DNA from 2 places in the Paenibacillus sp. FA6 genome. Region 1 is predicted to be linked to the other one. Evidence: predicted binding sites of a transcription regulator. Region 1 holds the regulator's gene; the other holds the start of a gene.
What was found. The regulator CtsR, encoded in region 1, represses protease genes until heat stress. The targets are predictions, from matches to a motif close to ATGGTCAATAAAGGTCAAACA.
Positions count from the first base shown of each region.

Region 2: the regulator CtsR is predicted to act here: its motif matches at 1,564-1,584, upstream of clpP (ATP-dependent Clp endopeptidase proteolytic subunit ClpP).

Region 1 covers NZ_CP188820.1:5,743,034-5,747,467, forward strand. Annotated here, with positions in the region: rRNA gene ACP8HI_RS25725 (23S ribosomal RNA) at 1-641, shown strand, start outside; rRNA gene rrf (5S ribosomal RNA) at 821-937, shown strand; gene ACP8HI_RS25735 (CtsR family transcriptional regulator) at 1,655-2,116, shown strand; gene ACP8HI_RS25740 (UvrB/UvrC motif-containing protein) at 2,144-2,668, shown strand; gene ACP8HI_RS25745 (protein arginine kinase) at 2,696-3,769, shown strand; gene clpC (ATP-dependent protease ATP-binding subunit ClpC) at 3,803-4,434, shown strand, end outside.
Region 2 covers NZ_CP188820.1:4,761,057-4,765,490, forward strand. Annotated here, with positions in the region: gene ACP8HI_RS21575 (sugar-binding transcriptional regulator) at 51-1,112, opposite strand; tRNA gene ACP8HI_RS21580 (tRNA-Arg) at 1,408-1,482, shown strand; gene clpP (ATP-dependent Clp endopeptidase proteolytic subunit ClpP) at 1,673-2,263, shown strand; gene ACP8HI_RS21590 (PdaC/SigV domain-containing protein) at 2,423-3,505, opposite strand; gene ACP8HI_RS21595 (GIY-YIG nuclease family protein) at 3,649-4,056, opposite strand; gene ACP8HI_RS21600 (DUF2087 domain-containing protein) at 4,080-4,434, opposite strand, start outside.

The DNA of each region.
Region 1 (4,434 bases):
GGGCGGTCGCCTCCTAAAGAGTAACGGAGGCGCCCCAAGGTTCCCTCAGAATGGTTGGAAATCATTCGAAGAGTGCAAAGGCAGAAGGGAGCTTGACTGCGAGACCTACAAGTCGAGCAGGGACGAAAGTCGGGCTTAGTGATCCGGTGGTACCGCATGGAAGGGCCATCGCTCAACGGATAAAAGCTACCCTGGGGATAACAGGCTTATCTCCCCCAAGAGTCCACATCGACGGGGAGGTTTGGCACCTCGATGTCGGCTCATCGCATCCTGGGGCTGAAGTAGGTCCCAAGGGTTGGGCTGTTCGCCCATTAAAGCGGTACGCGAGCTGGGTTCAGAACGTCGTGAGACAGTTCGGTCCCTATCTGTCGTGGGCGCAGGAAATTTGAGAGGAGCTGTCCTTAGTACGAGAGGACCGGGATGGACGCACCTCTGGTGTACCAGTTGTTCCGCCAGGAGCATAGCTGGGTAGCTACGTGCGGACGGGATAAGCGCTGAAAGCATCTAAGCGTGAAGCCCCCCTCAAGATGAGATTTCCCAATTAGTAAGACCCCTTGAAGACTACGAGGTAGATAGGTTGGAGGTGGAAGCGCAGCAATGTGCGGAGCTGACCAATACTAATCGGTCGAGGGCTTATCCTAACAAATGTTTAAACGGTTGAAGTGTATACTTCATACTTTCTAACACAAATTCGTTCGTATCTAGTTTTCAGGTGATCAATTTAACTTAATGAGGTTCAAGTAACTGAATTAAGAAGATTTGATTTACAGCATATGGCTATGCTGAAACCTGAATAATGCATTTGTTACACAAATGCCCGTTTGGTGGCGATAGCGGAGGGGTTCCACACGTACCCATCCCGAACACGACCGTTAAGCCCTCCAGCGCCGATGGTACTTGGACCGCAGGGTCCTGGGAGAGTAGGACGTCGCCAAGCATAAGAATCACCGTTGATCTCGATCAACGGTGGTTTTTCTTTTGTGTTTGAAGCTGTATAAGCCAAGGAGTTCTATCCGCCAATACCTCACGCAGCGCACCTTATCGCCAACTCACCCACCAAGACCTCACCATGCAGTTGCACAAAGTACAACTAAATTCCGCTCAAATGCTTTAGGGACCGATCTAGTTGCAAAACATACACTTAATTACTTGAAAATCGCCACTTATCCGCATACCGCAACATTTAACTGTCCTTTCTGCAACTAAAACTGACTATATCTACTTTTGCTTCAAACTAACTGTACTTTCTGCAACTAAAGCTCATCCTAGATACTTTTCCTTCAAAGTAATTGACCTTCCTGCAACTATTTCCCGCACTGACATCTACTCGAACTACCCAGCAATCCCCCACCATTCCTTAATCATAAATTTCCTCTTTTTGACTTACAACCGCCTTAATTTATACAGCAGATTGTCAAGCTAGACCAGGCCTTGTCCGACTTTACTTGATAATCCGACCATACAAGAATATTTTTGCTTAGACAGGTCCACACTAAAAATATGTAACACCCCTTGGCAAAATCAAAGAATATGATATAATATTAATAAAGTCAAAGAAAGTCAAAGTCAACCAACGAAGAGATGAGTAACAGAACAACATCTTGGAAAGTGGGTAACCACGAAAGAGTTGAAGTTGATAACTGGAGGATGAATGATGCGTAATATCTCTGATGTTATTGAACAATATCTGAAGAATATTCTGCATGAAAGTCCCGAAGGAACAGTGGAAATTCAACGCAACGATCTGGCTGAGAAGTTTGTCTGTGTACCATCACAGATCAATTATGTCATCAGTACTCGCTTTACGTTAGAGAAGGGCTATCTTGTGGAGAGCAAGAGAGGTGGTGGGGGCTATATTCGGATTCAACGAATTGATCTTCCACAACACTCTGAACTTCATACCCATCTAAGACAGACGATTGGTGAAGATATCGACCAGACGGCAGCGGAAGGGCTGATCTATCAACTGGAGGGATCCTGTTTCTTAAGCAAACGCGAAGCTACTTTAATGCGTGCAGCGATCTCCAGGGAATGCCTCATGATCAAGCTACCTTACAGGGATGAGATACGTGCTAGAATGATGAAAGCGATGCTGATCTCTTTATTAGGTAAATGACCTACGAAGAAAGGGAGGTACATCGACGTGCTTTGTCAAGAATGCGAAAATAAACCGGCCACACTTCATTTTACCAAGATTGTAAATGGAGAGAAAACAGAATTTCATGTGTGTGAATCATGCGCTCGTGAGAAGGGTGAGATGATTCCTGGGGTAACGGGAGGATTCTCGATTCATAGCTTATTGTCAGGATTTATTGATTTTGACACAGCTAAGAAGATTCAATCGGGTACCTCGAAGGCCGCTCAAACGTTACGCTGCGAAGAATGTGGCATGACGTATTCACAATTCAGCAAGGCTGGACGTTTTGGATGTAGTTCATGTTATAAATATTTCAACGATCGTCTAGACCCCTTATTCAAAAGAGTTCACGGGAGTACTGCTCATGTGGGCAAAGTACCGATAAGGGGCGGCGTTCAAATACAAGTTAAACGACGTTTACATGATCTGAAGTCTGAGCTGCAACAAAAAATTATCGAAGAAGAATTTGAAGAGGCTGCAGCACTTCGTGATCAGATTAGAGAGCTTGAAAAGGGATTGTCAGAAGAGTAAAGTTCTTTTTAGAAGGAGGAATGCGAAATGCCAAATCTCCGGTTTACCGAACAGGCGCTTAGTGACTGGATGCTCGGTGACGCAAATGATTCCGACATAGCGATAAGTAGCCGAGTTCGGGTAGCGCGTAACTTACAGCATGTGCCATTTCCTTTGCTTGCGACAAGCGAGCAGTCGATGGAGGTGCGAGATACTCTAACAGACATGGAGAAATATGAACCATTAAAGTCATTTGGTACATTCCATATGCTTTACTTAGATGACATTTCTCCTTTGGACAAAAAAGTCCTTGTTGAGAAGCATCTCATTAGCCCAAGTCTAGCTAATGAATCAGAACATGGTGCAGTTATTCTTAGTGAAGATGAATCCATTAGTATTATGATTAACGAAGAAGATCATTTACGCATTCAATGTTTATATCCTGGATTCCAGGTGCGTGATGCTTGGGAGAAGGCGACAGCACTTGATGATATATTTGAGGCACATATTGATTATGCATTCGATGATATACGTGGTTATCTGACAAGTTGTCCGACCAATGTGGGAACTGGACTTAGAGCCTCGGTGATGATGCATTTACCAGCATTGGTCATGACACAGCAGATCAATCGGATTTTGTCAGCGGTATCCCAAGTAGGCTTAACGGTACGCGGGATCTATGGCGAGGGTAGTGAAGCTGTGGGTAATATGTTTCAAATATCGAATCAGATTACATTGGGTCAGACAGAGAATGAAATTATTGATAATCTGCACAGTGTCGTATTGCAAATCATTGAACATGAGAAGAATGCTCGTGAACGATTGCTTAATGAATCGAAGCTCCGAATGACGGATCGCGTACAACGATCATATGGTATTTTGTTATATGCAGAAATGTTAGACTCGAAAGAGGCGGCACAGCGGTTATCTGATGTTCGTCTTGGTGTGGATCTGGGTATTATTAAGGGACCATCCACCCCAGTAATGAATGAATTGAATGTCATGACCCAAGCAGGGTTTCTTCAAAAGACATTCGGGGAAGCCATCAGCAATGAGGAACGTGACGTCTATCGTGCTAGATTAATTCGAGAGAAGTTAGGCTCGAAGGATCATATACAATAAGAAGAATTTAAATTTCATGGAGGTGTAGGAGTTATGATGTTCGGGAGATTTACGGAACGTGCGCAAAAGGTGCTTGCATTGGCTCAAGAGGAAGCAGTTCGTTTAGGCCATAATAATATAGGTACAGAGCATATTTTGCTTGGTTTAATTCGTGAAGGAGATGGCATTGCTGCCAAGGCTTTAGTTGGTCTTGGTTTAGGGCTCGAGAAGATTCAAGATGAAGTGGAGACACTGATTGGTCGAGGACAAGAGCAGCCAACCAATATCGCCTATACTCCCCGCGCTAAGAAAGTTATTGAACTTTCAATGGATGAAGCTCGTAAGCTTGGACATACCTATGTGGGAACAGAACATATTCTGCTCGGTCTTATTCGTGAGGGCGAAGGAGTGGCTGCACGAGTACTTAACAATTTGGGGATTAGCCTGAATAAAGCGCGTCAACAAGTACTGCAACTTCTGGGTAGCAATGAAACGGTATCAAGCCATAGCGGAACACAAGCGAATGTGAATACACCAACTTTAGATAGCTTGGCACGTGACTTAACGGCATATGCTAGAGAAGGTAATCTAGATCCTGTCATTGGTCGTAGTAAGGAAATTGAGAGAGTTATTCAGGTACTTAGTCGTAGGACCAAGAATAACCCAGTATTGATCGGCGAACCTGG
Region 2 (4,434 bases), 980 kb from region 1:
AAAGGCTATTAACCTTTCATGACAACAAGATCATAAGATTTCGCAAGATGCTAATCGTCTTTCTTACTCATAAGAGGATGCTCTTCCATTTCCCTCTCAATCTCTAAGGCAGCCGCCTCATCCGTGACCAGTATATCTTCCTGACCAAATCGGAGAACTGCATGTATGGCACTAGCCTTACTCTTTCCGCCTGCAATCCCTATCACAATTTCAGTATTCATAATATCTTCCAGCCGAAGACCCAAGGTCATCATTCTGTGAACCACAGCACCTTGCTCGTTGAAATAATAACCAAAGGATTCTGCAATCGCGCCTTCATCTTGGATTCCCTGAATAGTTGCAAGGTCCAATCTTCTACGGCGTGTCATTTCAAGGGCATTACCAATACCGTGCACTATAATTCGCGACTGTCTGATCGTCTGAACAATTTCCTGAATAGTAAGATCTTGAACCAGCGATTGATAAGCATGATCACTAAGCAGATCTGGTATATGTAACAGCCGATACTGGGCTCCTACTCTCTTAGCCATCGTGGAAGCAATGGTGTTCGCTTGAAATTCCACGCTCTCCCCTAAGCCCCCACGAGCGGGTACGAACCAGGTCCCCTTCAAATTCACAGATGAAGGTTGTGTTAGTTGTTCAGCAACTGCAGCGAGTGTTGACCCCCCCGTTACAGCGATGATGTCTTGATTACCCATGACGCTCAACAGAGCCTTCGCTCCTGCACGCCCCAGTTCTTTCTTAGCCACCGGCGACGACTCACAATCACCAGGTACAATCACTACTTTACGTAGTCCATATGCTAGGCGGATTCTATCTTCCAAATCTGTTAGTCCAAAAAGGTTCTTGGCGATGGGCTCAAGTGAATCCAGTAGTCTCCTACCCGAATCACTAATCTTCATGCCCATACTTTCAATCTCAATGAGGCCTTGAGATTTCAGAAGGTCCGTTTCGGATCGCAACACGCGTTCCGTCATATGAAGTGACGCTGCTAGCGTTCTGCGACCGACGATATCAAATAATAAAATTCGGTGAAGAATAGTGTACCTTGTCTTGAGAGTTTCCATGAGATCAGGCAGAAGCTGCTTTTGTATTTCTATTAAATTCCGCATGCTGTCCACTCCTGCTACGTTCTTCATGGTCTTAAAATGTCCCGGGTAAACTTTTTAAGTCCCACTACTATTCTAACCAATATTTACTTCTGTTGCAAGTATTCATTCTGTATAATTTACTACTCCTGATTTTCTTATACATCACGACTTATCTAGCCATTGCTTACTTAGCTCGGTAATCTGGAACAGTTCCAAACTCCGAGCCTATTTCTTAGAGCCCTTAATGATAATAAATGTTACGAATCCTTGCTATTCTAACGCATATATTATACAATCATTTTTGCTATTGCTTTTTGCGCCCGTGGTCAAATGGATATGACGTAGGCCTCCGAAGCCTGAGATCGAGGTTCAATTCCTCGTGGGCGCGCCATTATTATTACAATAGCCTAAAGCTCCATATATCTTTAACCAACTCAGACCAAGGCCAATCATGGCTCTTTTTTTTATCAACAGTTTGACTTTCCCTGACTTTATGATTTAAAATGTTTATCAAGTGGTAAATACGGCAATCGTATTTATAATGAACAACTAATTTAGTTAGTATAAGGGAGGCTTTCCACATGGGTTTTATTCCTATGGTCGTTGAACAAAGTAGCCGCGGCGAACGCGCATATGACATCTATTCCAGACTATTGAAGGATCGCATCATTTTCTTAGGTTCTGAAGTTAATGACATGGTTGCCAATTCCATTATCGCACAAATGCTATTTCTAGCCGCCGAAGATCCGGAGAAGGATATCTCCTTATATGTAAACAGCCCTGGCGGATCGATTACAGCCGGAATGGCGATATTCGATACGATGCAATACATTAAACCAGATGTATCTACAATCTGTGTAGGTATGGCCGCTTCTATGGGTGCATTCCTATTGACTGCCGGTACGATCGGTAAGCGTTACGCACTTCCAAATAGTGAGATCATGATTCACCAACCTCTAGGTGGTGCGCAAGGTCAAGCATCGGATATCGAAATTCGCGCCCGTCGTATTCTCAAGTTACGTGATAAGTTAAATCATATTTTAGCTGAACGTAGTGGACAGCCGCTGGAACGCATCGAGAAAGATACGGACCGTGACTACTTCATGAGTGCTTCAGACGCTCTCACATACGGCTTGATTGACAAAGTCTTGGAGAAACCATTAGCTCTCTAATTTAAAGATAAACGGCCCTTCTTCGCTTATGCGAAGAAGGGCCGTTTGTCCAAAAATATAGGAGATAAAAGTAACGAAAACTTATACTTTCCTATATTTCAAGCAGATATGGCTATGCTATTCATTCTCACAATAGTTAAAGAGCCCTCACTCCCGCATTTACTTAAACATCCGCGTTCCTTCAGGTAGAACCTTATGATACGGAATCACGAACGTTGGAATGCCCGCAGCATAAGCCGTGTATTCATATTGCTGGAAGAAGAGTGCTATCCCCTCTGTTTTTATATAGTAATTCACGTCAGCACCCAGCCCTTTAAATTCACTGATATAACCACCATTGTTTTGTAGACCTTTGAGAACAAGCTTATCCAGTCTCTCTTTATAATCAGGGCTCTTCTCTTTTAAAAGATCATCCAGTGATAGTAGCTTTCCGTTCTCTAATGAGAAGGTCAATCCTGTACGAAGTGTGCCACCATGGGCTCCACCGGTATAACTATACTGATCTACGACAAGACTTAACACACCGTTCTCATTGTATGACACGATATAATTCTGAAAGAATTGATAGGCTTGCTCGACAGAGCTATCTCTTTTAGCAGCCTGTTCTTTCGAAGCTTCAACGAATTCATTCTTAAGGTTGTCCAGCGCCGTATTAATTGACTTCTCTACCTTCGCATCGGCAAGGCCACTAATCGTAGGATAACGAACAATAAATAATGCATCCTTCGTTGGGGTGTCTAGCATCTTTGTTGTAATCGACAGCTTATTTTCTACTCTAGGAGTTATATTCAATGACTTGAGAGATGGATTCCACATACCTTGATAGCCCAAATAATCACTTATTAATCGAAATGGAACATACAATTTACCTCCGATATTCTTTACTTCATATTCATTGACATAGAAGTTATTAATATTTGTATTTACTCCATTCTCAGTTAAGTCCATGTTCAGTTGTCTATATCCACTACCAATGCTATATGTTCTCGTACCCGGATTATAATGTAATGATAGTCCCAGCTGATCTCGGAGTACAGTCACAGGAATGAGGGTGTTTCCGTTACTTATCAGACCAAATTGAGAGAGTGTAGTACCCTTCCATTCTAAAATGACCCCTGGTTGCTCCACAGTATTCTTCGTATTTCCAGCCGCAAAGACCTTCGCTTGTCCTGTATAACCCGCACTTGTGAATAGAACTCCTGCAACTATAGCTGCGGCGCCCCATCTCATAGCCTTATTCATCTCAAAATTCCCTCCAAATGATTCATATTCTTCGCATTTTTTGAGCTTGTACCCATAGTATATCGAAGAAATGAATCATTATGGTAACAGCTGGGTAACATCTACGTAACAACTGCGTAACAGTATTGAATCATCAACACATACTATACCTGTTCATGATAACCATTATCTCCGTATGGCTGCAGCTTATCTAACCATTTCAGTTCTAGCTTCCGTAGCTCATCCCTATGTCTTCTGTTCGTTGGATGATTTACAGGTACGCTCATCGGAATCATCCCTATAAGGGATTCTCCCTCTTCAAGCTTCAATTGCTCCAATATTTCCATTTCAAACTGCTCTTCGCCATAGGTCTTCCATTCCTTCTGCAATAACACGCAAGCATGATTACCCATATTCAGTATGAATACATCCTTATTAAATGCCCCATATAGATTCAAACTGCTCCCAATCCATATCTTATTATTTACCGAGTTACGAATTTGGTAAACACCAATTTTACGGGGAAGTTGCTGATATTCTGCCACCAGTTCCTTACGTCTTTGATGATCCATTATATGCCCTTCTTTCTCTATCACTAGTCATTTCGTTTACTTTTCACCCAATATTTACTGCCATCTGGTTCTCGATCCATAAACCCGTATTCAATTAAATACCGTCGCAATGTCACATAATCATCTAAACGTTCCATCAGAATGGCATTGACTTCCTTCTCTGAATAAGACTTTTGAACATCAAAAAATTGAGTGAGATGTCGCAAAATAACAATTTTACGTTTTTCCTTCTTCGGAAACTCCGTTAACGGCCCCTGTAGACCCTCCTTAAAATAGGTGTTTAGAATTTCCTCATTCTCCTGCACCGTGATGGAATGCCGCTCATCTAGCAATGAAGGTGAATCGTGAATGTGAATATATCGGCTTTTGCTATGAGAC